One region of the Providencia hangzhouensis genome, then DNA from elsewhere that is predicted to be linked to it. Evidence: predicted binding sites of a transcription regulator. Region 1 holds the regulator's gene; each other region holds the start of a gene.
The links. Region 1 encodes LexA, which represses DNA repair genes until DNA is damaged. Its sites were predicted from a motif close to TNCTGTATGTACATACAGNA; they were not measured.

Region 1 (7,933 bases):
GACCGAAGTTAACATACCCTTGGCCTAGGTTACGCAATTTACGTAAGCCGCGAACCATAGAGAAAAAGCCTTCTTTCTCTTTTTCTGCGCCGCGAAGTTCTTTGGCATAAGTTCCCACTTCCATCACATGCTCATACCCAATGTAGATAGGAACGATGGTGATAGGGCGTGAGTCACCGCGCAACATCGCTTGTAACGTCATTGAGAGGGTACCCGTCTTAGGCTGTAATAAACGACCGGTACGTGAGCGCCCTCCTTCCACAAAGTATTCGATGGAGTAACCTCGGGCAAACAACTCACTTAAATATTCGCGGAAAACGGTCGAATACAGTTTATTTCCTTTGAACGTACGGCGAATAAAAAAGGCCCCTAAACGGCGGAAAATCGGCCCTGCTGGCCAGAAATTGAGGTTGATCCCCGCGGCAATATGAGGTGGAACTAGCCCTTGATGGTATAGCACATATGAGAGCAGTAAGTAGTCCATATGGCTGCGGTGAGAGGGGACATAAACGATTTCATGGCCGTCTTGTGCAAGCTGGCGGACCCGTTCAGCGTGCTGAACATTGATGCCTTGATAAAGACGGTTCCAAGTCCAACTAAGAACCCTATCCGTTAAACGTACGGCTTCATAAGAGAAATTGGCTGCAATTTCTTCCATCATCCCAACGGCATTTTGTTGGGCTTTTTTGAGTGGAATTTTTTTACTGCGCGCTTCGTCTTCAACGGCTTTTTCAATCGCTTTAGACGTTAATAGCTTATTAAACAGCTCATAACGTGCAGGGAGTTTTGGTCCAACTGCCGCTAGGCGTTGGCGCGAATAGTGAATACGCGCGACACGGGCGAGTTTGTTGGCAATAATGGAGTCTGTGCCGTGGTCTTGTGCCATTTTCCCAATTGAGACAATGGGTGATAAACGCACGAAGCTGTCACGCCCTAACCATAAAACTGCAAAGAATTTTTGAATCCCATTTAACAGTTTCAATGGTGGTGCTGGAGTATGGCCTTCACGACCCGGTGAGCGGCCAAACATCACGGATGCAGGTAGCATTTGAATATCTAGATTTGGATTGTTTTTATGCAAATCTAAATAAGCATGGAATGTTTTTACTGAATCCTTGCGTGGATTCGGTGAATAATAGCGAAAAACACGTGGGCCATCATCGATAAAAACGTACGCCGGAAGCTTCGTTCCATTGATATCATTGTCGACCAGAGGGTCAGGCAGACCAATAGCTAAGCATTGATGCCGTAGCGTGAGGAGGTCAGACTTCGAATGATAAGGTAATACGTATAGGGTTGGCCTGTTGACATCAAGCTGCAACTCAGTGACGGGATCCGAAGGAATTAGTTTACTTTTTACCAATAATTTAAGTGGTAAATTCAACGTGTTGTAATATATTTTACGCCATAGTGACATAAATGATTATAGCCTCTTGTTAACAATGCTGCGCAATCATACCAGAAATACATGGTTAGATCTGTTACTGACAATTCACTTTGACCGTAAAAATCGATTATTGTTTGCATTTTTTAAGGAATAAATATGGCGAGTCAAGTTAAGGGGTTCACGCGAGTGATCAAAGCGGCGGGATATTCCCTTAAAGGTTTGAAGGCAGCTTGGGTTAATGAAGCCGCATTTAGGCAGGAATCTGTTGCTGCGATTATCGCAATCTTTATCGCATTTTATATAGATATCAGCTATATAGATAGAATTTTGTTAGTGAGTTCAGTTGTCCTCGTGGCAATAGTCGAATTATTGAATAGTGCGATAGAAGCCGTAGTTGACCGTATTGGTAGTGAGTATCATGAACTGTCAGGAAGAGCTAAAGATATTGGTTCCGCTGCGGTATTTGTGAGTATCGGCTTAGCGCTATTTATTTGGGCACTGGTATTATGGCAGCGTTATTTTTCTGGCTAAGGCGTTCGGGTGCTTAATAGGGTAAAAAGAAAGTAAATCGATAACAAATGCTTAAATTGAGCGATTTAACTGTTCCAAATCTTCATTTACCTGTATATACTCACAGTTTGACTGTATAAACAAACAGGGGAACGGAATGAAAGCACTGACGGCTCGACAACAGCAGGTTTACGATCTGGTGCGCGATCACATTTCGCAGACGGGTATGCCTCCTACACGTGCTGAGATAGCAGCAAGCCTTGGTTTTCGTTCGCCTAATGCGGCAGAAGAACATTTAAAGGCCTTAGCGCGCAAAGGGGTTATTGAAATCGTTTCAGGCGCATCCCGAGGTATTCGTCTGCTTCTTGAAGAAGAAACAGAAGACCAGGGGTTACCTCTGATTGGACGTGTTGCCGCTGGCGAACCATTATTAGCGCAGGAACATATTGAAAGTCACTATCAAGTTGACCCTGAGCTATTTAAACCACACGCAGATTTTTTGTTGCGTGTGAATGGGATGTCCATGAAAGATATTGGCATTATGGATGGTGATTTATTAGCTGTGCATAAAACGCAGAATGTCCATAACGGGCAAGTGGTTGTTGCTCGTATCGAAGATGAAGTTACTGTTAAACGTTTTAAGCAACAGGGTAACCGTGTTGAATTAATAGCAGAAAACCCAGAATTCGAACCTATTATTGTTGACTTACGTCAGCAAAATTTCACTATTGAAGGTTTAGCTGTTGGGGTTATCCGTAATAGTGATTGGTATTAAGTTCCTTTAGTCGCTAGCCGTAATAGTAGGCTACAGGCGGGAAGGACGATTGCAGGCAGATTTCATGGTGTTATTCTGAGGTCTGCCTGTTTTGTTTCTTTTATTTTATTTTATTTCTTTATCTTCTCTATTTTTTTTGCATTTCATCAAGCAATTTATCAACGCAGCTACTTATTTTTTCTTCTGGGCGATAGGTTGTTCATGGTTATGATGACAATGTTCGTGATCTTGGCAGCTATTCATTTCGTCACAATTTTTACATAAGCCGTGGTTTTCCACCACTGTATGTCTTAAGCGGAATTGGTGTTCATCTGCTAAATTAATGATTGCAGCTTCTATTGTTGTGCAATCACTTTCCGTTACGCTTCCACACTGGTCACAAATTAACATAACAGAGATATGGCTCGGGTTATCAAAATGGTGACAGACGACATAACTGTTCGTTGATTCAATTTTATGGATAAAACCTTGCTCCATTAAAAACTCAAGGCCACGATAAACCGTAGGCGGTTTAGCTTGAGGTTCAATTTCCCGTAGCAAGTCAAGTAAATCATAAGCGCTGATTGCACCATGCTGCTGTGCTATCAGGCGTAATACTGTTTCTCTTTGTGGTGTTAACCTGACGCCTCTTGATTGGCAAATATTCTCGGCCATTGCAAGGATTTTGTCTTCATTCATTCTTTTCATCTAATCGGCCTCAATATTCGAAAATGCAAACAATTACTGCTAATAAGCTTATCATATTTTTGAGATCAGGAATGCGCGGGGATACATTGTTTTATATTTATATTATTTCTATTTAAAGGGAAATATAAGCAAACGATTATCTGGAAAAACAGATAATTAGAATACTCAAAACCAGCCTATCCTCTTTGTTTTTCTTAAACAAAAAACTCGATGTTGTTTAACAAAAAACACACAAAACGTAAGGTTTTAGATTGCCATTTAGTGTAAATTTCAATTAAGACTTATCTTACGCTTATCTGTTGTAATGGTGTAATGAATCGTATATTAAGTTGTTTTTTCATTTCAATATTTTCAATGCATGTATTTATAGTTTTTAATATCACTTTTATTGAATTTTTAGAATTAAATAAAATGTGTGGTTTTTACATAACTAAATATAACCTGAAATATTTATAAGTAAGTTGACTTTATAAATATAAATTAATCTAAATGACGATCTTTAGTTATAGTATCTCTTCATTTTTTGGTGATTGCATCTATTTATATCATTATTTTAGTATAAAAAAACTAAGTTAGCATCCATTTTTGTGTGATTTTGACAATTAATATTGTGGTATTAATATTGGTATCAGAAAGAAACAAGGTATTTAAAAGTTCAGCATAATGTTTTTGTTTGTTTCGTTTTGTTTCAAACGGGAATAGCTAATGTGAATTTGAGATGAATTAAAAGTGTGGAATGCTTTTAAAGACAATTAGGTTTTATTCATACAGAATTCAAGTTGCAATAATAGCTGATTAAACTTTCATATATTTTATTTTTGTCCATTTTACTATTTCTATATTGATGTTGGTCTCTCATTTTCGGCGATACAGAAATAGTCTTTTTTTAAAACCAGTTCAATAATTTGGTTTTAAAAAAGGGTATTGAACGGATTTTAATATCCCCCAATGTTGACTTAATTAAATAGGTTGACAGTTAGTTATCCAGGCTCATGAAAATGGCATAGGTATTTGTAAACAATTATTGTGAACTTGGTTTTTAATAAAAATTGTGTCTTTAACTACTTACATGACGACATAAATACAGAGGTATTTACATATGTTATTCAACAAAAAATTAGCGGTTTTAGCAGTATTAGCAGGTTCTATGGTAGCAGGTTCTGCATTAGCTGCAGATGGTAAGAAAGGTGCGGAAGTAACATTCAAAGCCCAATTACGTGCTCAATCTTGTGATGTGTCTTCAACTACTACAGGTTCTGTTGTTGACTGGGGAACTTTCACTAAAGATGTAACTGATGCTTTAGCACCAAATGCAGTTTTAGGTGATGAAAAATCTTTTGATTTAGTTCTGTCTAACTGTTCTGCTGACGCAGCTGATACTTCAATGAACGTATTCGCTCAAGGTCAAGCAGCAGCTGGTTTCCCAGCACTGTTTGCTAACCAAGAATCTAAAGCTTTAGCAGTTAAATTAGCTTCTGGTGCAGTTAATATTACTCCTAACGCAGATGCAGTAGTGGTTATCGACCCTAAAGTTGCTAAAGATGGTGGTGCTGTCATTCCTATGAAAGCTAATCTGATTCTTACCAAAACTGGTGTACCTACTGATAAATTATCCGTACCAGTAACATTTACTGTATCTTATAACTAATAATATTAGTTAATACGAGTAAAGAGGCTTTTTAATTAAAAAGCCTCTTAATATTGTTTTTAATGATTGGACTAAGTAATGAAAGCAAAAGAATCGTTTTTAAGAAAAAAAGTAGTTAATGATTGTTATAGAGCTTTAATTCTACTGTTTTCATTAATTACTACTACTAACGTTTACGCTGCAGGTGGTGTTGGTTTAAATGCGACCCGAATAATATATGTCCAAGGTGAAAGTAGTGTATCGGTTGGCGCTCGAAATAATACAAATATTAATTATTTAGCAAAATTTTCGGTAAGCATGAATAATGATGGTTCAGCATCAAAAACGCCTTTTTCAGTTACACCTCCATTAATTAAAATCAACTCAGGGGCAACGCAAGATATTAGGATTTTTGCTCAACCGAATTCATTACCAACAGATAGAGAGAGTGTTTTTTATTTCTCTGCTACTATGATACCTGCTACTGATGGTCCTTTAGAAGGATCTGCAATGAATATTGGTTATAATAATATTATTAAGGTTTTTTACCGACCTTCAAAATTATCTATCTCACCATATGACGCATATAAAAACTTAGAGGTAAGCTCTAGTAGTACAGGTATTATTATTAATAATAATTCACCATACTATATTTCTTTAAATAAGCTCAGTGTTAATGGTGTTAAAATTGATTTAAATATGAAAAAGCGTAATACAATGATTTCTCCTTTTGACTCTTTCAGTTATATAACTCCGGCAAATAGCCGTAATGGTATAGTTAAATGGACAGTTATTAATGACTTAGGTGGCGAGGAATCTTTTAGTGGAAAAATCAATTAGTAACAAAATAAAGGCATTTATTTTAAGTGCTATTTATATTGTAATAGGCATGTGTTTCTTTATTGGAAGAGTTTCAGCTTTAGATATTGAAGTTATCGGCAATGTATCTAAAGGAACGTGTGAAGTATCATATGAATCGATGACGGTTAAATTTGATAAACCATTATTAACACCTCAAATTAAACCGAATGTTGACGATGAAACCTATGTGAAACCCTTTTCTTTAAAATATAGTTGCACTGATTTTAATCTATCTGATGGTCCAGCACCATTTAAAATGAAAATAACGCCTGGGATAGGAACTTTAGTTGATAATAGTAATAAAATATATCCAACTAATAATATTACTGGAGCTGCGTTTGTTTTAAAAAACTGTGATGAGAATAAGCTCAATTGTAAAGTCGTAAACCTCAATGCTGGCGGTGAAATTAGTTTTGATGTTACAGCTAATAGCCAATTAGAGAATCATTTTGAAGTAAATGTTGTCCAGCTTGGAACTACTCAGCCAATACCTGGAGAACTAGTTGCCTCTGTTGATATAGTATTACTTCAACCATAAGAATTAATAGGTGGTATTGACTGTGAAGCCTCTAAATAAAATATGTTGTAGAGTTACATTGGCTTTTTACGTGATGTTTTTTTCTTATTCTTCAACAGCTTTAGTACCAGGTACACACGATTTTACGTTTGATTTAACTGTGCCTAAAAATACCTGTGATATTGCTGTCACTAGTGATAGTGGTAAAAAGAATATTGTTGATTTTGGAAATGTGCCTTTATCTAAGTTTGGGGCGGATGCATCTAGTGGAAAGATTAAGAAAGCTTTTGATGTTGTAATCAGTAACTGTAAAACTAATAGCTTTGATAATAACTATATTAAATTAACTGGCAACTACACAATAAATGATGGTTTTTTAGATAATCCAGGAAAAACGTTTGCTGTAAGAATCTCTGCAAATGATAATGCAAATCAATCATCTGCAGATTTTATTACAGAAACTAATAATGTTTTATGGTCGAATATTAAAACTCAAAATGTAACTAAAACATTTTATGCTTATGTCATGTGTAAGAACCAAGTTGCTGATTGCTCGATAGATCAAAATATTGGGGCATTTAAAGCAACACTAACATTGTCATATTATGCAGATTAAATAGGTAAATGTGATGATACGGTTGATATTAACAATAATACTAGCTTGGCACTTTACCCTTCATGCTGGAGGATTATCTTTAGGCCAAAGTAGAGTTATTTTCACAGATTCAGATAAGAATAAGGTTGTTAGTATCCGTAATGAGGGTGAAAGCCCTTTATTAATTCAAATGTTATTATTAGATATAAAGGATGAGAAGAATGCTGATAGTTTTATAATTAGCCCTCCTTTATTCAAAATTAAAAGTAAAACAGAACATGCAGTTAGGATATATCCTGATAATGTTTCTAAGCTACCTAAAGATAGAGAATCAGGATTCTATTTGAAAGTAAGGGGTATTCCACCGACTAGCAAGAAATTAGAGGAAGGGGATACGCCTGAAATAGTTTTTGTAACAGCTATAATTATTAAATTATATTATCGGCCTAATGGTATACCTGAGCCAAATAAGAATAATTTTGAACAGGTAAAGTTAAAAAATAAGGATGGAAGGTGGCAATTTCATAATCCAACCCCTTATTATATGACAATTGTTGATTTTAATATGAATGGTAAGAACTATAATGATTCCATTTTAGTTTCACCATTTAGTTATTATAAATTAGAAAATACTAATGAAAGTATAAATGTAGCAAGTTGGCGTTTTCTTGATGATAATGGTGCTGGAACTGAAGTGTTTAGAATTAATTGAAATTTCTTTTATATTTATTAAATAACATATAATGATTTTTCAGCGCTTGCATATTTTGAATGTAAAGATAATCTAAGGCTAGAGGAATGGAAAACAAAATATTAAAACTTGGTTTGCTATCTTCATTGATAAGCTTATCTCTGTATTCATATGGTGACGATTATTTTGATCCGAGCATGCTTGAAAGTCAGCTAGGAATTGATGCTAGCCAGTTAGATTTATCTCAATTTAATTCATCCAATACTATTCCGGCAGGTGTTTA
Region 2 (7,933 bases), 2.2 Mb from region 1:
GATCATCAAGCTCGTTTATACTCTTTTGAGTTGGCGATGCAGGTAATGAACGAAATTATGTAATTTAAATAGCTGGATGATTAACACGTGTGCAAGGACGCATTTTTCAGATTTGGCTCAAAAAAGAGATAACCCAGAAAAATCTGGGTCATTGACGGCTAGCACGCTATTTGTGGTTGATGAGGCTCTAAAGGGGGTAAACCATGAGCAGCACGTGCTCTATCGCACGCCTCATTATAAATACCATCTTGCCAAGATTGTTCAAACTCGCGGCAAGGTGTTGGCCTTTGTGTGTATATCGAACAAGACACACACTCTCCAATGGTGCCCTCTAAAGCGCTACAACGCGTATTATGTTTTTGGTTTGTTCCCTGCATACAACTCATAAATGGGGTTATTTGCTCAGTTAAATGTTGTGGTACAACACCACCCCCACTTTCAGCCTCAGCCCAATAAAAAGAGACACGAAAATAGGCACAACATGCACCGCAGCTTACACAAGGGTTATCTGAAGGATCAGTTTTTAGGATATGGACATTATTAGTCATATTAAAAAACCATAAATGATGTTGATAAAATACCCATAGAAAATGGGTTGACGCAACACAAGCAGGAAGCTCAAGAAAACGTTGCTCAGGCTTTATTATCTTACGTTATTCCAGTTTATTGCAATATTATTCAGCACAAAAAACTGGTTTTTTTGATATTCCCCAAGGTAAATAAATTTCACATACTTATCATAATCATAAAAAAACCTGCCAGAAGGCAGGTTTCATTTGAATCATAATGATAAGTTAAACGTGTTTTAAATCTGCGTCATCATTTTGATTAAATATTGCTTTATCTGTTTCACCCATCAACTGGCTAGTCACTGTGCCTGCTGTCATTGAACCACTGACATTCAATGCAGTACGACCCATATCAATTAATGGCTCAACTGAAATTAACAGAGCAACTAATGTAACTGGTAAGCCCATCGCTGGTAGTACAATTAATGCGGCGAAAGTTGCACCGCCACCAACACCCGCGACACCTGCGGAACTGATAGTCACGATACCGACTAATGTCGCAATCCACAGCGGGTCGAATGGATTAATACCCATTGTCGGTGCGACCATCACGGCTAACATTGCAGGATAAATACCCGCACAACCATTTTGCCCAATTGTTGCTCCGAACGATGCAGAGAAGCTAGCAATCGATTCAGGAATACCGAAACGACGTGTTTGTGTTTCAATATTTAGTGGAATACTTGCAGCACTTGAACGGCTAGTGAATGCAAATGTCAGAACCGGGCCCGCTTTCTTAAAGAATTTAATAGGGTTTAAGCCAGTCGTCGCCACTAAAATACCATGTACAACAAACATAATGCCTAACGCAACATAGGACGCAATAACAAAAGTGCCTAGGTTGATGATGTCATGCAAGTTTGAACTTGCTACGACTTTAATCATCAGTGCCATCACACCATATGGCGTTAAACGCATGACCAAGCGAACTAATTTCATTGCCCAAGCTTGCATAACATCAATCGCTGCTAAGGCTTTTTCACCACGCTCTTTATCATCTTTAAACAGTTGCAGTGCGGCAACACCTAAGAAAGCAGCAAAAATAACGACACTAATAATTGACGTTGGGTTTGCACCCGTTAAATCTGCAAATGGATTTTTTGGAATAAACGATAAGATTAGCTGAGGCACGGTTAAGTCAGAAACTTTCCCAATATAGTTGCTTTCTATTGCTGATAAACGTGCTGTTTCGGATTGACCTTGAACTAAACCTTCGGCAGTCAGGCCGAATAAATTGGCAATTAAAATACCCACTAACGCCGCAATAGCTGTGGTAAATAACAAAGTGCCAATTGTTAAAAAGCTAATTTTACCTAGCGAAGAAGCTTTATGTAGCCTTGCCACTGCACTTAGTATTGAAGCAAATACTAATGGCATAATCACCATTTGTAATAGCTGCACATAACCATTTCCGACAATATTAAACCACAGAATGGAGTCTTTTACCGTTTGGTGGCCACTACCATACACGAGGTGCAGTATTACCCCGTAGGCAACACCGAAAACCAGACCGACTAACACTTTTTTAGATAGGCTCCAGCCTTTAGCCCCTAGTTTTGCCAACAGTATTAGTAGTGCTACAAAGCCGAGCACATTAATAATTAGAGGAATATTCATTCCGAACTCCAAATCATATTTTTATAAGGTATGTTACTTGCCCTTTAGTCCTTATTGGTTATAAGGATTTAGTTGCTTCAAACAACTGGTTATATGTTATCAGTTGATAAAACACATTTCTTATATCAAAAAGTAATAATATAGTATTATTCATACTTACATTATATTACAAAACTATAATTTATGTGGGAATGTGTGTATCTATTTGATTATGAATATATTTTATAATCATATCAATGTGGTTATAAAAATCGAATTGGTAACCTGCAGGTAAAAAACAGGCACAAACAGTCAAAATAATGGCAATAAAGCGTTCCCCTCGTTGGCTATTTTTACCGCGGATCATGGGAAAACAAAAGCGTTGAGGGAGTGGCCATAGGAATGGTACTCCTGAAGGGGTGAGCATGTCAGCGACTAGATGACTGATATAACCTAATAAAAAAGCTTGGATAATATCATTTGGAATTGCCCATTCGGTTGGTATCCATTGATAACAAGAAATCATCAAAAGTAACCATGCAACTAAGCTATGAGTAAACCCCCGGTGCCCACACAATTTGGAAATGGGTAATGAAAAAATCCGTAGTAGTCGACCAGGAATTGAAGAGGGGTGGTCAATATCGGGCAATAATGCGCCTAATAAGGCCCCTGGAACCATGTGCAGCCAATCACCATGAGCAATCTCTGGGGTGATTTGAAGTTTATGAGCCATTATTAAAGAGGCGACGGAAAAAAGCAGATGCCCTTCAGCTGTCATGGTGGATAAAATACCATCTGTTTATCTATACAGTTGATTGGCAGTATAAAGTGTTTGAAAAGAATATGATAGTGGTAGAAAGATAAAAAAACTCTTATTTATTAGCAAATAAGGGAAGTATTTTATAATTTAACACAATACCCCTACCTAAATTAGATAGGGGAGAACACTTATTAGACACTCAAGGTATTCTTAACGTAAATGTTCAGCCTTTAAGTCATTCAGTGAGGCTAATTTGATATCCGCTAAACCAAAGCGCGGGTCATTAAAATGCTTGCTGTCAGGCACCACAATTGAACGCATTCTGGCGGCTTTTGCAGAAATCATACCGTTAAATGAATCTTCTAATGAAACGCAATTGACGGGTTTAGTCGATAACTCAGCTGCTGCTTTAAGATAAACTTCAGGATGAGGTTTACTCAAGGGTAAATCAGATGCGGAAATAACCGCGGAGAAATAATCACGAATATCCAGAAGGTTTAATACTTTTTCTAACATGTACAAAGGAGAGGCGGAAGCCAGCGCAATTTTTAAATCCATTGAACGGCAAAGTTCCATCGCATGTTGCACACCCGGTAGAATAGGGCGAGTTTCTTCAACTAAGCCAACAACACGGTCAATGATGCGTTGTGTGGCTTCTTCTTGGCTGCATCCTTGCCAAGGGGAAGCGTGGTACCAAAGCTCCACCACATGGTCAATACGTAAACCCAAGGTATCAGGCAGGGTATCCGCAATTGAAACGTCAACACCCAATTGTGAAAAAATCTCAAGTTCAGCCTGTGCCCAAAAAGGTTCCGAGTCGATCAGTAAACCATCCATATCAAAAATGACCGATTGGATGGGAAGATTATGGTACATGTCAAAACTCCATTCATGTCGTATTTATTAACGAAGAAGTCATGATATCAGTAAACTGACTTTAAGCGTATTACTTGAAATCAGTATTAGTCTAATATTGAGGAATATTCGGACAGTATGAAGTAAAAGTATAATGGTAATGAATAGCCTCACTATTTTGATTAGTCTGAAAGTCTATATATTATTATTAATCGTGAATTGAAATTTGGAGGCAATGAATATTTTCAGCTATGATTAGCGTTGAATAATCATTGTAAAAATTTATCAAAAATCATAACGCTGAGGAAAAGCAGTAATGAATTACCATAATGCCAATTATGTCGCAATCGGCAAACGTATTCTGGGTTGGGTTGTTTTTCTGTTAGCATTAATTTCGACATTGGCGTCTTTAATTAAACTGGCAGGCATGAAGGGGCTCGCAGGAGAAGGGATTAATGCAGTCGCTAATGATTTTATTAAATTAATGGCGGAAATGACCCGTCAAAGTACACCATTCCTAAATTTCTTTTGGAATAACTCACCAGTACCTCAAGTCGCTAATGGGTTTTCCGGTAGTAATATCAGCTTTATCATCATCTTTATTTTTATTTTTGTTGGACTGGCGCTTAGTGCATCAGGTTTGCGTATGTACCGGCAAATTAAGTTTATTCGTGAAAGTTTAGAAGACCACGTGATCATAGAAAAAGCAAAAGGGATAGACATCTCAAAAGAAGAGCTTGAAGCTAAGGTGACTATTCCACGTCATACGATATTCACTCAATTTTTTCTTCTTTATTTTTGGCCAATTGTATTGGGGCTAGCGTTGTATTTTCTTCTGCGTTTCCTTAATTGGTAATTTTCGAATTTTCGTCATACTTCGAGCTGTAGCGGTGTTGGCTTCTTTCGGCTATTTGGGTCACATACTTGTGTATGCTCCCCAAACTATCCTCAATCGCCGCCTTGCCACAGTTCGAATTATTTAGAAAATTAATTATTTGTCGTGCTAAATGCTAAAAAACAGGAGCTTATTTTTCGTTGAGTAGATTATCAATAATCGTGCGTGCTTGCTGGTAGCTTTGTTCGTTACCAAAGATATGGGCTTGATTAAGTAAATAGTAAAGTTGGTATATTGGTTGTCTATCTAAAAAGCCATTGGGGAGCGGCCAAACACTTTGGTAGCCATCAATAATTTGGATCGGAAGATCTTGATATAATGGCAACATTGCTATATCACACTCCCTATCTCCCCAATAACATGCGGGGTCATATAATACACCTTCAAGATTTTGAGTGATAGCACAGTTAGCTGGCCATAAGTCACCATGTAATAAAGAGGGTTGTGGCTGATGCCCAGCAAGTTTCTCCTTAACAATATCGACAATTTGCTGAATATCAGCAAATACCATTCCTTTTTCGGAAGCGAGTTGTAATTGCAAGCCAATACGCTTTTCTGCAAAAAATGAATTCCAACGCTTTTCCCAGCCATTAGGTTGCACAATTGTGCTTAGCATAGTATCAAAATCAAACCCGTAGCTAGGCTGCTCTTCCCATTGATGTAAACGCGCTAATTGTTGGCCAAAATGCCATGCATTGGTGTTGTCGAAAGGCTTAAGAGGGAAGTATTCGAGCAGAAGGAAACTGTGGTGCTTATTACTGCCAACACCGTAAACCTTAGGAACGGTTATCGTTTGGCTTTTAGCGAGCATTTCAAGTTGCTCAGCCTCCTGTTTAAATAAAGGCAAAAACTCACGCCGATTTTGTTTAATGAACACGGTGTGTTCGCCATAGTCAATTCTTAACGTATGGTGAATATCACCACCAGACAGAATGACTTTGTTACGTAGCTCCGCCTCACCTAAGTGTTCACTTAATAAACGACACATTGCTTGCCACATGACTCACCTCGCTCTGCTTTGGTCTTCATTAATACAATACTATAGCGACAGTTTAGGAATTAACAGTGATAATTGTTTAAAAAGAAGAAGCTATCACGAAATTATTGAACAATTATCAGGCAATAAACACAAACCTGTTCTGCTTTAAATTTAGCCTATTTCTATCTAAATGAGAATGTTCAGATAATACGGTATGAGTTCAAGATCTTGACGCCATTTGCTAGTGATTTCAGGTAAACTGCAAAGAATACTTTCATACTCAAGGGGTGCTATGAACATGGATTTTCAAAAACCGCGCTGGTTAAGAGACTTACTGCGATTTATTCCACTGAAAAGTCAGTTTGTTCTATTTGGCAATGTTCGAGACCTACAAGCCAGCGAAATTGCGCCTAGGGTAGTGACACCACTGCCGTTTAACCAAGCACTCTTTAATAACTTGTTTCAGGCAGGGTATGCCTATGTTATTACCTATACACCACTGATTGGTTTTCAATGCGTGGCGAGCCCCACAGAAAACTCGCAAGCGAGTGCCACATTGATGCAAAACTTAGGTTTGCATATGGCTGATGATAAAGCTGCTGGTGGTATTGATATGTTGAATCATTTGCTGGAAAAATTTATTAACTATAAGCAGCAGCCAATTGCATTATGTATTGATTTCGCCTCTTGCTTGATTTCCCATCGCGATAACCTGACTCCCGCTGAGCACAGCTTATTTACTCGGGCTCTGGTGGTTTCTCACCAAGCAAAAACGCGACCAGCAGGGGAAAATAACCAGCCGTTCTACAATTCTATTTTTTGGATTGTGGAGAAAGAAACCGATTTACCTGATTGGTTTTTAGTTAATAACCCACGAGTGAGAGCCATTCCTGTTGCGAAGCCTGACAGCCAAGTTCGTCGGGTTCTTACGCCAATGTTGTTAGCTTCATTATCTGATGTTAATAGCATAGAACAAGCGGATAAAGACAGCTTATTTAATGACTTTATTGATGAAACAGAAGGACTCTTGTTACTGGACTTAACGGCGATAGTGCAGCTCGCACGGATTGAAAATGTCCCTGTGACACGTATTAGTGATGCGGTACGACGTTATAAAGTAGGCATAACGGAAGACCCTTGGAAAAAAATTGATAAGCAGAAAATACATAACGCACCAGAGATTATTTCTCGCCGAGTTAAAGGACAACAACATGCCGTCACTCATTTATTGGACATTATTAAACGTGCAATGACCGGAGTGGGGGGGCATAAAGGTGGGCGACCTCGAGGCGTTTTGTTTCTAGCGGGGCCAACGGGTGTCGGGAAAACGGAACTGGCGAAAACGGTCACTCAATTGCTATTTGGTGATGAAAGTGCGTATATCCGCTTTGATATGTCTGAATTTAGTGCAGAACATGCAGACCAACGTTTAATTGGCGCTCCTCCTGGCTATGTCGGTTATGATTCTGGTGGTGAATTGACGAATGCCATTCGTGAAAAGCCGTTTAGTGTGGTGTTGTTTGATGAGATAGAAAAAGCACACCCTCATTTAATGGATAAATTTCTACAAATTATTGATGATGGTGTATTGACCTCAGGACGTGGTGATCGCGTTTATTTTTCAGAGTCGTTGATTATTTTTACGTCAAATCTTGGCATTTATCGTTTGGATGCAAATGGTGAGCGGGTAGCGAATGTCCAGCCGAGTGAGCCTTTCGAAACGGTGACGCGTAACGTGAAAAGTGAAATCGAACGTCACTTTAAATTAGTGTTAAATAGACCAGAGCTGCTCAACCGAATTGGGGAAAACATTATTGTTTTTGATTTTATTCGCCCCGATGTGGCACAACAAATATTCGAACAAATGGTGGGAAATATTCTTTCTGGTTTGGAAAAGCAATCACTGACTATTTCAATTTCACCACAAGCCAAAGAAACGTTAAAACAACATTGCTTAGCTGATTTATCTAATGGCGGTCGAGGTATACGTAACCAATTAGAAAGCTATTTAATTAACCCATTATCTCGCGCTGTTTTCGACCAAGATTTACAACCTAATTCGGCTTATCAAATTGTCGAAATTGCCACAGGTGAAACAACGCAAATCACGTTAGCAGCGATGAGTAATTGATGTGGTGAATGTTAATATTTCACGAGTTCATTTTCCCATTACGGCCCTAGGCCCCGGAAAGCGTATTGGTATCTGGTTTCAGGGATGCTCATTACGTTGTAAAGGCTGTCTTTCTCCTGATACATGGCAAGTGAAAGACAATAGCATC
Region 3 (7,933 bases), 1.9 Mb from region 1:
GTTTGTCTAATCTTGCTGTGAAGCGTAATAAAACGTTGTCTGAAACTATTATTCAGTTGATTGAAGATGCGGAACACAAAGATAAATATGAAAGCCAAATGAGCTCATTAAAACAAGATTTGCAAGCGATCCTTGGAACACCAAAGGAAAAAGATAATTAAAGAAGATCTGTGAGGATCCGTGCTGGTAATTCAAGCTATATGACATGACTGCGGGAAGTTTAATTTTAAAAATGAATTTTTGTATCGTGTCTATTATTTTTAGTAATAAAAAACCCCAATATTAATTGGGGTTTTTGTATTTCAGTTCGAAATTCAAACTAGGGCTAAGAATTAAGCACCTGGCTGAGTTACAACTTCAGTTGTACCTTGGATTTCGATTTCAACGCGACGATCTGGCGCTAAACACTCGATCAGAGCTGCACGGCCTTTAACGTTGTCACATTTGTTACCAGTTACTGGATCTTCTTTACCACGGCCTTCTGCAGCGATTGCGCTAGCTGGAACGCCTTTAGATACTAAGTAGTCAACTACTGACTGAGCACGTTTCTGTGACAGTGGCAGGTTGTAGTTTTGTGAACCGATACGGTCAGTGAAACCAACTACCAGTACGCGACCTTGAGTTGGGTCGATGCTGCTCAGTTCGTTGTACAGTTCATTCAGAGCTTGCTGACCTTCTGGTTTCAGAGATGCTTTGTTGAAGTTAAACAGAACGTCTGAACGCAGTGTGAAACGTTTGTTTTCAACAACTGGAGCTGCTGGCTCAACAACTGGAGCTGGAGCAACAACTGGAGCATCAGCTTGACCGAAACGGTATGCAACACCAACGCTCAGCATGCCGTTGTCTGGACGAGTACCGATGTTGTCTTTATCACCTAAGTTGCTAACCCATTGGTAGTCTAAACGAGTAGCCCACTCTGGAGTGATTGCATACTCAAGACCTAATGCGTATACAGGTGCAACGCCAGTGTCAGTTTCTTTGAAACGTTGGCCATTTTGGTGAGCTTTAGCTTCTGTACGGTAAACCATACCACCTAAACGAGTGTAAACATCTAAGTCATCCATGATTGGATAGCTTAATTTGGTAGTTAATGAAACACCCATAGATTTCAGGTCACCGCTGTTACCAGCGCCTTTGTATTTCATTTTACCGAACCAATCATAGCCAAGCTCGAAGCCTAAGTATTGGTTATATTGGTAACCAGCGTAGGCACCTGCACCGATTGTGTCACGGTCAGTGCTGTTACCAACAGTGCCCCAACCTGCATAGTCTGTACCAGTTTTTGCTGGATTCAGGCTAGTGTCTTCATAGTGAGACCAACCTAATTTAGCACCGGTATACCAAGTGTTATCTTTTGGAGCTGCTTGTGCAACGGTTGCAAAAGCTGCTACTGCCACTGCTACTGCGATAGCTGTTTTTTTCATTTTTACGCCTCGTTATCATCCAATATTGGCTTGGCTTCGCTGAGCCTTATTATATGCCATTGGTTTAATTTACTTGCTAGGTTTCGCAGACATTATCTACAAAAAAATAATAAAAGTAAAAAAATAATGCCATAAGCCGAACAAGCTAAAGTCTACAACGAACTTAAAAAGATACAAGTAGAGTGAGCAATAATCGTTAAAAAAAGTATTTTTTTAGTGTATAAATCAGAGAGATATGTATATTTTCTGTAATGATTATTTTTTATCTATCTGATTGATCTACAATACATTTAATTTAACTTTAGAGGAAAATATTTCTAAAGGTTAAATTTAGTAAGAAAATTCTTAATCTTGGCTAGTGGTAATGATTTGAATGAATTTTTAAGTGGTTTGGCTGTCCTGCTAGTGTATTAATCATATTAAACGTTTTCTGTGGGCGCATAATTAAACCGATAGAACGGCCTTCTTGAGCTGCGTATTGCAAGCGAACAAAATCTTGCTCGCTTATTTCAGGTAGCCACCCTAAAACCACACTGTAATTACCACTTCTTAGTGCTTTTTCCATGGCGCCAATCGTAGTGATATCTTCCATATGGTTTAATTGCATAACTTTATGAGTTGGTATTCCTGATTGTTCTAACCAATGCTTACTGAGTTTCTTATTAGGGCTTAACCAGAGCAACCAGCGTGATTGAACCCCAAACTGGCGAAGCATTGGCAACAAAATGTAATCCATAATAGGGTGTTTTTCATCGTAAACAAGCTCGCTCACCATACCTTGTTGCATAGAGCTGTTAGTAAGCCCTGTCGCAGGGATTGATTGTGCGTAATTATTAAGAGAATGTTCTGTTGAGTTGTTCCAAGAATAGATGCTCATAATTTACCTCGTTACAATGCTGTATGAACATACAGTAACTGTATATCCATCCAATATCAAGACTATTTTTTCAAAGCGCTTCGCAACTTTGTTGTTTTTTTCTGCATTCTTCTTGGCATTTTTTATGGAAGCTCTCAAAATTAGTTATGCGTAATTATCTGTAAAAAAAGAAGTTATAAAATTATTTTTCTCAAGGATGAAAATTGAGCATACCCAAAAAGGAGTTTGGTAATGTTGTTAGAAGAAGAAAAAATTTTTTATTTATCTCGTTTGTTAAGTCAGTTTGGCGAGCTAAAACGTAAAAATCATTTTGGTGGATTTTGTCTATTAGTCGATGATGCCATTGTAGGGTTGGTACTCGATGGTTGTTTTTATTTGCGTGGCTGCTTAGTGGCAAGAAGTCACTTTGAAGCGTTAGGGTTTAATCGGTTAGTTTATAGTAAAAAAGGCATTCCATTAGAAATGCGCTACTATCTACTTTCGGAACAAGTTTGGCATGACGAGTCCTTGTTTCTCCAATATATTGAGTTGGCGTACCGTTCAGCTATCGAGGAATTAAAACAAAAGCAATCAATGACTATGCGTATAAAAGATTTGCCTAATATGAATATGTCGGTTGAGCGCGCACTAGGGAAAATCGGGGTATCGCATGTTGATGAGCTGCGTATGATGGGGGCAAAGGCTTGTTTTATGAAGCTAAAAAAACATGGTAGGAATAACCCAAGTATTAAGTTACTCATTGGCTTAGCTGCTGCAATAGAAGGGTGTCATAGTGCTGTTTTACCCAAGGATATCAAACAAGAGTTAATTGCTTGGTATAATAGTTTTGAGTTGACGTCAGCCTAAACCTGCGGAAAGCGACTGTTATTATTAGAATTAATATTACATTACGCGATATGAAATGGGCGGGTATTTAGAGTTTTAATACCCGCTCATCGGTATATTTATGATGCACTAATGGTTCGAATTATCTGTTTTATCTCAGGGATTAATTCGAGTAATAACTTAGTTTGTTCCATGATAAGTAACGTTTTTTCGTCATCACTAGTTGAAATGTTATCTATTCGGTTTAATAAACTATGGCGAAGCTCATCTGATTTTTTATCAATAACTAGTGGGTCAATGGTGGTGATTTGTAACGACGATTCAACATAGCAAATTGCGTCGTTGAGTAATGAAAGGTTACCTTCATTTTGCATTTTTTCACGATGTGCACCTAATGCAGAAATATAACTGAGTAAGGTATGGTTTAAGCAGAGTAGGCGAAAAGCCTGTTCTTGGGTAATTCGATAAGACTTAGGGTCAGAAGCCATATTGGACACAATAGAAGCGAACTCTGCATCATTATTATGTGCATCTCTACGTGCAATTCGGTACTCAAGGCGGTTGTCTTTACCTTGGTAGTATTGTTGTAAAATAGCATCTAAATAGCGACAGTTGCTGTCCATAGTTTTTTGAATGACTTGGGGAAGTTGGCGGAATTTCCAGTCTGGCCAAATAAAACTCACTGCAAGTAATGCAATAAAACAACCAATTAATGTGTCAATGATCCGTGGAAGTGCAACATCAAACCCCTCGCCCAGTAGGTTAAAACAAAACAAAACGAGAAGTGTGATAAATAATGTTGCTTGGGCATATTGACTACTGCGAAACATAAAAAACAGTAAACCAGAAATAACGATTAGCGTAAGTTGCCCTTCCATTGAAGGGATTAAATTCAGCAAAGGTAAGCCAATAAGAATACCAACGATAGTTCCTATTATGCGAAGGGCTAAGCGCCGTTTAGTGGCACTGTAGTTTGGTTGGCATACAAATAAACTCGTGAGTAATATCCAATATCCTCTTTCCATATCAAATAGTTGTATGATGATATAGCCAGTACAAAGGAGAATTGACATTCTTACTGCATGGCGAAATAAAGAGGATTTTGGTGTTAAATGGTGCTTAACTCGCGAAATAATATCACTAATACCTGATAACGATTCGTCAGATAACTGTTCTATTTGCTTATTATTTTGCTGCCATGAACTCTGCTCAAGGCTTAGGCCTTTCAGTTGGACGTCAATTCCTTTTAAGTTTTTAAGTAAGTTATATAGGGCCTTAATTTCATGAAGCTCAGGCGATTGCTGTTTTAGTAGCTGTAGCGATTTTTCAATGTAAGTGAAAGTACGCTCAAAACGAGGGTTATGTTGGTATTGTTTACGCCATAAAACAGATTGAGCAACTTGCTGGCAGGCTCTCGCTTGCATAGTTAATAGGCGTTGGAAACGAAATAAAATATCACAATGACGTAAAGTACGGCTAAGTTGTTGATATTGAATATGAGACGAACTCGCTCGTTCGTGAATATCTTGGGCAACAAAATAGTATTGTAGCGAATTTCGGGTACCTTTTTGCCCCCGGTCTCCTTTTAACCGACTCAGTAATGCAATTTTTGCTTGGTTCATGGTACTGACCAAATGACTGTTTACTAATGCTAAATCATAAACTGAGCGTTGGTAGTCATCTTCTAAGTCAGGGTCAAATAAGTTGGCTTTTGCATCTAGATAAGCTGAAAGTTGCTGATAGCATTGGGTAATTGCATCTTGTAATGGCCTAACAGGAAATAAGATATGCCCAATCAAGGTTAAAATATTATACCAAATTGCCCCTGTGAGTAATAATGTGGGTTGTTGGTACCAAGTATCAAAAATGGGTACGCCGAGCATGGTATAAATGGCAATTAACAGCGCACCAAATGCGATGGTTGCGTATCGCTGCCCTAAAGCGCCAAGAAGAATAAAGCCACAGGTAGAAAATGCGAGGCCAAAAAAGAAAAATAAAGGATAGGGAAAAAGTAGTTCAATAGAAACTGATGCAATAAAAAAACAAAAAAGTGTAATAATTAAATTTTTTATTCTGCCAGTTAGCCTATCATCTAAGTCAGTTAGTGCTGCAGCAACCACACCCAATGTCAGTGGGATGGTGATTTTAGGCTCTTGGTTTAACAACCACGGCACTAAGGTTGCGCCTGTCAGGGCTATAAATATTCGGATATAATATAAAAAATGGCTGTTATATAGCACACGACGATAACTGGTAAGCAGTGTTAACACAAAGTACCTCAAAGGTAAGACAAGCCCTAATCTATATAGGATAGCTTGTTTGCAAGGAATAAAAAACCGTTTGGAATCAAGCCAACCGTATTTTTGTCATTGATTTTCTCAGGTGCAGGACGTATGGAACTGAAATCAACACAGATTGGACAGCGTCTGGCTCAGCATCCCTACAATCGGGTTCGCTTACTCAACGCAGGTATTGAAGTGAGTGGTGAAAACCACCAATATCTTATCCCATTTAATGAACTTATCGATCTTCGTTGTAAGAGAGGGATTGTTTGGGGGGAGTTAGAATTTGAAATTGTGAATGAACAAGTTGTTCGTTTACATGGTACTGAATGGAAGCAAACTCAGCGCTTTTACCATTATTTGAATGAAAAATGGCAACAATGGAGCACTGAAATGAGTCAAGTCAGTGCTAGTGTATTGACTGAATTAGTTAATTCGATTGAACAATTGACACAACAAGACAGGTGGCTAACATTACGTCATCTATCTGAAATAAAAGATAAAATATCACAAAACTTTTCGTCTCTGCCTATGCCTTTGGTGCGCATTTCATTATATGAAAATTGTGCAGCACAATATCACGAATGTCTGAATTGGCTGAATAGCGGTCAAGAATGCCGAAAACAAATTAACGATCACTGGTGTGAGTCTGTATTAGTTCGTTATCACGATTTTTTCCAGCAAGTAGAAACATCACCACTCAATTATTCACAGTCCTTATCTGTGATTAATGGTGAGGATAATGTATTAGTACTGGCGGGGGCTGGAAGTGGTAAAACATCAGTCCTAGTTGCAAGAGCGGGTTGGCTAATCTTGCGAGGTTTGGCAAAACCAGAACAAATTCTTTTGTTGGCTTTTGGCCGTAAAGCTGCAGATGAAATGAATGAGCGTATTCATTTACGTTTACAACAAGATATTGAAGCTAAAACTTTCCATGCGCTTGCTCTACATATCATTCGTGAAGGTAGCAAAAAATCGCCAGTGATTAGCGAGTTAGAAACAGACACTCAAAAACGACAAACACTGTTATTAAACGAATGGCGAGAACAATGTTCAGCAAAGAAAGCGCAGGCAAAAGGATGGCGAGAATGGCTTTCTGAAGAGTTGCAATGGGAAATTCCAGACGGTGAATTCTGGAAAGACGAAAAAATTAGCACTAAAGTCACTGCCCGTTTAGACCGTTGGCTAAGTTTAATGCGTATGCATGGCGGTAGCCAGAAGGACATGATTGATAATACGTCGGAAGAAATAAGAGATCTTTTTCAAAAACGTATTCGTTTAATGGCGCCGCTATTGAAAGTATGGAAAAGCGCTTTGAAAGATGAAGGTGCAATTGATTTTTCTGGATTAATTCATCAAGCCATTAATATTTTAGAAAAAGGACGTTTTATTAGCCCATGGAAACATATTTTAGTTGATGAGTTTCAAGATATTTCACCTCTCAGGGCGAAGTTACTGCAAGCACTACGTCAGCAGAATAAGCAAACCACATTATTTGCGGTTGGAGATGATTGGCAAGCCATTTACCGGTTTAGTGGTGCAGAATTAGACTTAACGACATCGTTTGAACATAACTTTGGTATTGGGGAACTTTGCGCTTTAGACACGACTTATCGTTTTAACCAACGCATTGGTGAGGTTGCAAATCAGTTTATTTTACAAAACCCTATGCAGTTAGATAAGCCATTGAATAGTTTAACTAAAGGGAATAAAAAATCTGTTATTCTTCTTTATGAAGATGCCTTGGAACGCTTATTGGATAAAATGAGTGGTTATGTCCTTGATGATGAAACGATATTAGTACTAGCCCGCTACCATTATTTAAAACCTAATATTTTAGATAAAGCCAAAACTCGTTGGCCAAAATTAAATATTCAGTTTATGACTATTCATGCATCAAAAGGGCAGCAAGCAGATCATGTGATAATTTGTGGTCTGAATAGCGGAAAGGATGGTTTCCCTGCGCCTGCGCGCGAATCAGTTATTGAGCAAGCATTATTGCCTAAGCCCGAAGATTTTGACCATGCAGAAGAAAGGCGTTTGCTATATGTCGCATTAACACGGGCTAAGCAGCAAGTTTGGTTGCTTTATCACCCAGAAAAACCGTCAGAATTTGTCGATGAACTCAAGCAATTGGGCGTTCCAAAACAAAAGAAACCTTAAAGCTATATTATGATCTATTAAGTGCCAGAATACTCTGGCGCTTAATAGAGATAGAATTAGTTAGTTCGTTTGGTTAAATAGCTTTCGTAATCAGGAATAACGACGTCTATCGTATTATCAAAATAGGGTGAGGTGATTAAAAAATCTGCGGTTGCAGAGTTGGTTGCGACAGGAATATTCCAAACGGTGGCTAAACGTAGTAGTGCTTTAACATCTGGGTCATGAGGCACAGCATTAAGAGGGTCCCAGAAGAAAATTAATAGGTCAATTTTTTGCTCCGCAATCATTGAGCCTATTTGTTGGTCTCCCCCCATTGGGCCACTTAGCATACTCGTAACAGGCAACCCAGTGTGCTGGTGGAT
Region 4 (7,049 bases), 1.5 Mb from region 1:
TATAGTCATGGGGTGTCGGGGGTCGTAGGTTCAAATCCTATCATGCCGACCAACTTTTTATAGAAAAACCAACCTGTTATGGTTGGTTTTTTTGTGCATGAAATTTTAGGTGGGCAAAAGTCGGGTAAAAATCCAACTTATTTTCTAACTTTAACCACTGCTAATTCATCAAAATTTGTCGTGTAGGCAGGTGACAACATTTCTCTTTTCATTTTATATCCGCTATTACTACTCTTACTAACAAACAATCATTACACATACCTGTCAATTACTACCCACGACTATATTTCTCATAATAACTAGTCATAAGCCATTGTGTGCATTATGCCAACAACAGTCTTTAACGATTCATTGAACCATAATAAATCGCCTTGTGATGTGTATTAAACTTTACCAAAACATAAGGTTTTAATTATGGCTTTTGAGCACTAATAATAAATATCATTGGTCTCTCTTTTTCCTCATCTAATGTCGGATTTTCTATAATTTGCTCGCACGATGGCCCCCACTCGTCCAGTTCAATTATTTCAAACCCAGCAGAAATTAATAAGTTAATCCAAGTGGATAATTTTCTGTGTTGCTTTACGACACCATCAGCAAACCAATGGCTAATTCTATTGCCTTCTTGCTGGTACTGATTAACCGGCCAGGCTTTATTACCATACTTATCTATACACCATTCTTGAATAAGTGGTGCGGTGTATATTGGATGTTCTGCAGAAAAAATCACCCTCCCACCTTGATTTAGAGCTTGATATAACTTAGTTAATAGAGAATAAATATCGACCACATAATGTAGAGCCAGCGAGCTATAGATCAAATCATACTGTTCAGTAGGTAAGCTCAACTTTTCCATATCAGCACGTAAGTATGTTATAGCGGAATCATCTGTCATTGAAATCGCCTTTGTTAACATTTTTTCTGAGAGGTCAACGCCTGTTACCTGTGTTGCCCCTTGAGCACTTGCCCACCGACAAAACCAGCCATAACCACAACCTAAATCTATAATAGATTTCCCATTTAAATCTGGTAATAACCGTTGTATTGCATCCCACTCTGGTGCACCACTTAGCCCTTCGACTGAGCGAGGCAATGTTGCATATCCTGCAAAAAAATCAGGGTCATCATAAATATTTTGAGACATGGTTTATTCCCCAATAATAAGAAAATTAGGCTAATCATATTCTATATTTCTTAAATTTGATAAGAATTACCACTGTATAGATTAACAACGACTCAATGATAGCAAAGAGCGAGCTTTATGGTAGATTTTTAGTTAACTGCCATAAGATTAAAATTGCTTTAATTCAATAGGTTAAAAAACAATAATTGTAATGAACTTATTTTAAGTTTTCATATTAACCTTTTATTTAAACCATCCTATACTGTAATATTTTTGAATTAATACATTTAGCATTGACAAATAACTGATTAATAATGAAAACTAACTTTAGAGTAGCAACACCAATTGATATAAATGCTATATTTTCCATAGATACTATTGCGACCGCAGAACGCTATAAAGACATTACCCAATGGAGCGAGCAAGGAATATGTTATGTACTGGAATCCAACAACGAAATATTGGCTTATGGCGTTCTACATTATCATTTCTATTCCCATGCCTTTATAGAGCTATTAATGGTAAATAAAAACCATCGTCGACAAGGCCTTGGCCTCATTTTAATTAATAAACTAAAAATGCAGAGTAAACCCCAAAAGATTTTTACTTCTACAAATCAATCAAATACAGCCACTCAACAGCTTTTAATAAAAGCTGGCTTTGTTCCTAGTGGCTACATTGAAAATTTAGATGATAATGATCCCGAACTTATCTATTGCTATATACCTGATTAACACCATCGATATGAAGAATTATAATAGCGTTTTATCCATCACAACTGTTTGTAAGATGTGATTAAATTGCTGATACGTTTCTTGAGCAATCTCTTCTGGATAACTTAGCACCCTAAGCTCATGCGGCTTATTTTCTGGGTAATAACTTGGATGAGCATGGACGTATTCATTTTGTTGAAAACCACAATGCTGATAAAAAGACCAACGTTTTTGGCTGATTTCATCAATAATAGGATCTATTTCTAGAATCACTTTGCCTACATCATGACAAAACTGTTTTAGTACCTTTTGCCCATAACCTTGCCCTCTTAATACGGGGGAAATGGCAAAATGTTCAATATAATAATAACCTTCGATTTTCCAACAACCAATAAAGCCAATGAAAATGTCATTTTCTTTGAAATTGAGCAAATAATAATCGCTATGATTCAATATTGCCTTTCTTCCCTGATAGCTTCTTTGTTCATATAACGGAAAAGCGGTGTCATATAACTGGTTAATCATTGCTATCGCTTGGCTATCTTCACTTTTAATTCTTAAAGCATGTAACATTTAATCGAAACTCTCCTTAATCAAATATATTTTATAGAATACCTATTTTTAATTTTCTGACAATTATTTTATCAAGCGCTCATAAGATTAACTTTTTGTTTTATATTGATATTATTTTTTCACTTAATTTACTGATAAAAATATTTGCAGCTCTATATTGACTTTTTTGTCTAATAGCTCTAAAAATACTGTATATTAATACAGTCTTCACTAGAGGCTATCATGTTACGTATCGAAGTATTATTTGATAAAAACGCTCCGCAAAAACCCAGTTCAGTGGTTTTACAAGCTCTTGAAACTGAGATTTTACGCAAACTTCAGAACCAATATCCTGATATGGTAACTCGGGTTGGGTTTAGCTCACAACAACGCGTTAATATTTCAGGAACAAAAATAGCGGAGGATAAAACTCGTATTGAAGAAATACTGGAAGAAATATGGATGGATGATGGTTGGGTCCCAGAAGAGACAACAGAGGATTAACCAAATACTTAAAAGGAATGTTTTACCCAATGACATTCCTTTTTTACTAATACGTGAGGCTTTTTACACCTTCATAAACTGGCGCAATATTGACTCCCCCCCTCCAAACAACAAAAGTACTTTCATCAACCAGAGAACAACTGCAAGGTAACACACTGATTATTAAAGCAGCTAGTTGTTTTAAATTTCTTATATCTAAATTTTACTCATTTTTAATTAATAGATTTTATGCCTAAGAAAGGTTTTAATTTGTTTCACTGGATTCAACTTTTCATTCTCTTCATTAGTTGTTCTAACCTGAGAAATACAGTTAGTAATATTTGCACAAGTAGAAATTTCATTTAGTTTTAGGGGTGATAAACTAACTGTGGACGTATTATTAAAATCTTTTCCAATAAAGATTAAAGCAAGCGCGATTGCGACTATAAACAATGGCACCTCATAAAATGCGTGTTTCATTATCAATGCTCTTATTGCTTGAATGATAAAACGATAATAAACAGTCTATTTTTTTGTACCTTAAAGATGGGTTAAACCAACCTTAAGATATGCTTAAATACGCTTCAAACTTGAACTGTTCATATTGTCTGACGCTCACTGCCTGCTTATACTGGCTAGTAGAGGTGATAATATGAATATCCTATTAGTCGAAGATGATCTTCAATTGGGAAAAGCACTATGTCGTGGGCTAGAGCTTGCAGGTTTTAATCCTTGTTGGGTAAGGCTACTTGCTGATGCAAAGTTACAACTCGCATCTCGCAATTTTGACCTAATGCTCTTAGATTTGGGCTTACCTGATGGCGATGGTCATGACGAGCTCATAGCTTGGCGTAATATGGGCGAAACTATTCCAATAATCATTCTCACGGCAAGAAACCAAATGGATAACTTAGTTTCTAGTTTAGATTCAGGTGCTGATGACTTTTTAACAAAACCATTTGCTATGCCTGAACTTATTTCCCGAGTGAAAGCCGTTAGTCGCCGTATGGCTGGGTTTTCATCTGAAATATGGCAATTGGGTAACCTGCAATTAAATCCACTTAATCATCAAGTAACCCTTAATGAGCAATTGCTACTGCTATCCGGGAAAGAATACCTATTACTCTATGAATTAATAAAAAATGCAGATAATGTTGTCAGAAAAACGGATTTAGAGCAGCGTCTATTCGGATTGGATGATGTAGAAAGTAACTCTTTAGAGGTTCATATTCATAATTTACGCCGAAAGATAGGTAAAGACCGTATAATTACTATCCGTGGCATTGGTTATCTATTAAAAAAAGAAGTGCCACTAAGTGAAAGTTAAATCATTTTTTATTTATACATTCGGGCTACAAATCAGTTCCGTTATTTTTCTTTGGTTATTATTAGTTGGCTGGCTCCAGTTTTTTTATTGGCCATCAATTCATGATGAGTTAAATGCACAACAGAATATCGTCACTCAAGGGTTTGCTAAAACACTTGATGTGGTTGCTGATAAACCTGAATATTTCAATAAAATAGCCGATAACCTACAAGAACTTTATTCTAGCGCAATGGAAAGTGGCGATAATATTAGTTATCGGCCTTTTATGGTTGTCAGAGATAAACAAGGGAATGTCTATTACCGAAACAGCGACAAATTACATGTTCCCTCCCTTAAATCCGTTTCTGAGCTCGCTGCATTACATAAAGACTGGCACTTTACTTCTGCATGGAATGATCAAAAAACCTTTGAGGTTGTCATTGCTGAATCTTATAGTGATCGTAAATCCTTATTAGGTAATCCAGCTGAAGGGACAGCCATCCCCCTCGCTTTCATTTTAGGTATTATGTTGCTAGCAATTTTAATTACCGCTTATTTTAGTTTGCGGCCTTTAAGACAATCAGCAAAACTCATTTCCAGCCGTCAGCCGGGTAATTTAACCCCTATAGAAACAAAAGAGCAATATAAAGAAATTCGGCCTATTATTGCTGCAATAAATAACCTTATGTCTCGTGTTGATGCTGCGAATCAACGTGAAAAGCGCTTCATGGCAGACGCCGCACATGAATTACGGACGCCGATTGCGGCTGTTATTGCTCAATTGCATTTGTTAATGCAAATTGATAATCCAAAAGAAAAAGGCGAAATTATTAATGATATGCAAGAAACTTTAAATCGTGCGGCCTCTCTATCACATCAATTAATTGACTTAGCTCGTTTAGAAACTGAAGATTTCTTGTTAAATAAAGAACAAATTGACCTGCCTGCATTAATCAGCCATTTAATATCTTCACACATACCTTACGCCATTAACAAAGATATTGATGTCGAACTCCAAAGCCCAAAATCTTTTTATATCCTCACAGATAAACTCGCATTAAGTAATATTTTTACTAATCTGCTTGAAAATGCGATTAAATATTGCCCTGAAAAAGGGAAAATCAAGGTCATTTTAAAAGACCTTACCCCATTTGGTGGGACTATTTCTGTTCAAGATAACGGCCGAGGAATTCCAGAAGACAGTCGCCAGCTTATATTTTCTCGCTTTTATCGAGTACCTGGAACAATGGAAACCGGAAGCGGTTTAGGTTTATCTATCGCCCAGAATTTAGCCAATAAAATCGGTGCTGTAATTAGAGTTACTGATGGATTAGACAATCAAGGTATTGGTTTTATTATTGATTTACCCTAAATCTAATTATGTTATTGAGTTAACAGCATTCACGCTTTTTTCCAGATAGTATACGCCGTTATACGTTAATATACTTACACCTAAAAGAGGCAATAATGTCCAAAGCATTAGTAATTATTGATCTCATTGAAGAGATAATTGGTAAAAATGGCTTATCTAATTCAAGTTACCAGCAAACTTGCTCGCGAAAAATTGTTGAAAAAGCTAATCAAGCGGCACAATATGCAAGAAACCATCATATTCCAGTGATTTGGGTTAAGGTTGGGTTTTCAGACAATTATCACGATGTGCCAGCTGGTTCCCCTATGTTTCAGCAAGCCAAAAAACTTGGAGCCTTAAAATTAAGTGGCACGGGGTGTCATTGGGCTCATGACCTTGAAGTGGCATTTCGTGACCCAGTAATGATTAAAAAAGGGGTTTCTGCATTTGCAGGAAATCATTTCCATAAATGGCTTACCGATAATGATATTACCGAGTTGTTTATTGGCGGAGTTAGTACCGTAAAGGCCATTCAAAGCACTGCGAGACAGGCTCATGATTTAGGGTATTTTGTTACAGTACTTGAGGATTTATGTGCCGCTCCAACGCCAGAACTCCACCAGCAAAGTATTCAGGCATTGGATGGCATGGTAACCATTTCTTCAGTTAAAGAATTTATTCAATTAAAATAACATTTAGATATCTCATGTGATTATTTTAATTTTTGCAAGTATATCTCTCGTAGCCGGATAGCTAGTTTCCCCGGCTTACCTTCCCCAATGAATTGGTTATTCGCCATAATAACTGGCCAAACTAATGTTGTCGCCGAGGTAATAAAGACTTCCTTGGCTTCTAACATTTCATCAATACTAAATGGCTTTTCAACAATGTCTATTTGTTGTTCCCTAGCAAGTTGTAATATCGCTTGGCGAGTAATACCTGACAATATTTCATTATTTAACCCCCGTGTTTGTATTTGGTTTTGTTGGTTAATAATAAAACAATTACTGGAACTTCCTTCTGTAATATAGCCGTTTTTAACAAATATAGCGTCGTCTGCACCTTGCTGTTTAGCGTATTCTTTTGCCATCGAAGCTGCTAATAAAGCAACTGTTTTAATATCACAACGCTGCCAACGAATATCATCTACAGTGACGACTTTTATTCCATATTTTGATTTTTCATTTTCAACAATCTGCGTCTTTTGTGCAAATAAGACTAATGTTGGCTTCGTCTTTGTATCAGGATATAAAAAGCTGCGTTGGTGTGCATTACCACGAGTCAACTGAAGATAAACAAGCCCTTCTTCGATATTATTTTTCTGAACTAATTGAAGATGAATTTGTTTTAATTCTGCTAAATCATAAGGTAGTGATAACTGTAATTCAGCACAAGAACGCTGTAAACGAGCCATATGACGATCAAAGTCAACGAGCTTACCGTTAATTATTGCTGTCACTTCATATACTGCATCCGCAAATAGAAACCCACGGTCAAAAATAGATACTGATGCGTCTTCTT

Region 2: a site for LexA is predicted at 2,959-2,978, ahead of PZ638_RS12590 (metal-dependent hydrolase). Genes of this name have one in related genera too.
Region 3: a site for LexA is predicted at 2,319-2,338, ahead of sulA (SOS-induced cell division inhibitor SulA). Genes of this name have one in related genera too.
Region 4: a site for LexA is predicted at 2,596-2,615, ahead of PZ638_RS08455 (DinI-like family protein). Genes of this name have one in related genera too.

What each region holds. Positions count from the first base shown of each region.
Region 1 covers NZ_CP135052.1:455,782-463,714, forward strand. The annotation lists gene plsB (glycerol-3-phosphate 1-O-acyltransferase PlsB) at 1-1,417, opposite strand, end outside; gene PZ638_RS02000 (diacylglycerol kinase) at 1,544-1,918, shown strand; gene lexA (transcriptional repressor LexA) at 2,055-2,672, shown strand; gene zur (zinc uptake transcriptional repressor Zur) at 2,844-3,359, opposite strand; gene PZ638_RS02015 (fimbrial protein) at 4,459-5,007, shown strand; gene PZ638_RS02020 (fimbrial biogenesis chaperone) at 5,086-5,826, shown strand; gene PZ638_RS02025 (fimbrial protein) at 5,810-6,385, shown strand; gene PZ638_RS02030 (fimbrial protein) at 6,408-6,980, shown strand; gene PZ638_RS02035 (fimbrial biogenesis chaperone) at 6,994-7,671, shown strand; gene PZ638_RS02040 (fimbria/pilus outer membrane usher protein) at 7,758-7,933, shown strand, end outside.
Region 2 covers NZ_CP135052.1:2,783,811-2,791,743, reverse strand. The annotation lists gene PZ638_RS12605 (luciferase-like monooxygenase) at 1-63, shown strand, start outside; gene PZ638_RS12600 (YkgJ family cysteine cluster protein) at 159-548, opposite strand; gene PZ638_RS12595 (L-cystine transporter) at 795-2,186, opposite strand; gene PZ638_RS12590 (metal-dependent hydrolase) at 2,368-2,943, opposite strand; gene hxpB (hexitol phosphatase HxpB) at 3,136-3,801, opposite strand; gene PZ638_RS12580 (YniB family protein) at 4,097-4,636, shown strand; gene PZ638_RS12575 (fructosamine kinase family protein) at 4,806-5,675, opposite strand; gene PZ638_RS12570 (AAA family ATPase) at 5,953-7,785, shown strand; gene PZ638_RS12565 (4Fe-4S single cluster domain-containing protein) at 7,787-7,933, shown strand, end outside.
Region 3 covers NZ_CP135052.1:3,079,756-3,087,688, reverse strand. The annotation lists gene matP (macrodomain Ter protein MatP) at 1-161, shown strand, start outside; gene ompA (porin OmpA) at 333-1,424, opposite strand; gene sulA (SOS-induced cell division inhibitor SulA) at 1,780-2,301, opposite strand; gene PZ638_RS14080 (TfoX/Sxy family DNA transformation protein) at 2,533-3,147, shown strand; gene yccS (YccS family putative transporter) at 3,246-5,396, opposite strand; gene helD (DNA helicase IV) at 5,520-7,571, shown strand; gene PZ638_RS14065 (methylglyoxal synthase) at 7,628-7,933, opposite strand, start outside.
Region 4 covers NZ_CP135052.1:1,930,796-1,937,844, reverse strand. The annotation lists gene PZ638_RS08475 (DUF4113 domain-containing protein) at 138-200, opposite strand; gene PZ638_RS08470 (class I SAM-dependent methyltransferase) at 413-1,144, opposite strand; gene PZ638_RS08465 (GNAT family N-acetyltransferase) at 1,438-1,857, shown strand; gene PZ638_RS08460 (GNAT family N-acetyltransferase) at 1,876-2,409, opposite strand; gene PZ638_RS08455 (DinI-like family protein) at 2,632-2,892, shown strand; gene PZ638_RS08450 (response regulator) at 3,524-4,198, shown strand; gene PZ638_RS08445 (sensor histidine kinase) at 4,188-5,549, shown strand; gene PZ638_RS08440 (cysteine hydrolase family protein) at 5,645-6,220, shown strand; gene PZ638_RS08435 (D-amino-acid transaminase) at 6,241-7,049, opposite strand, start outside.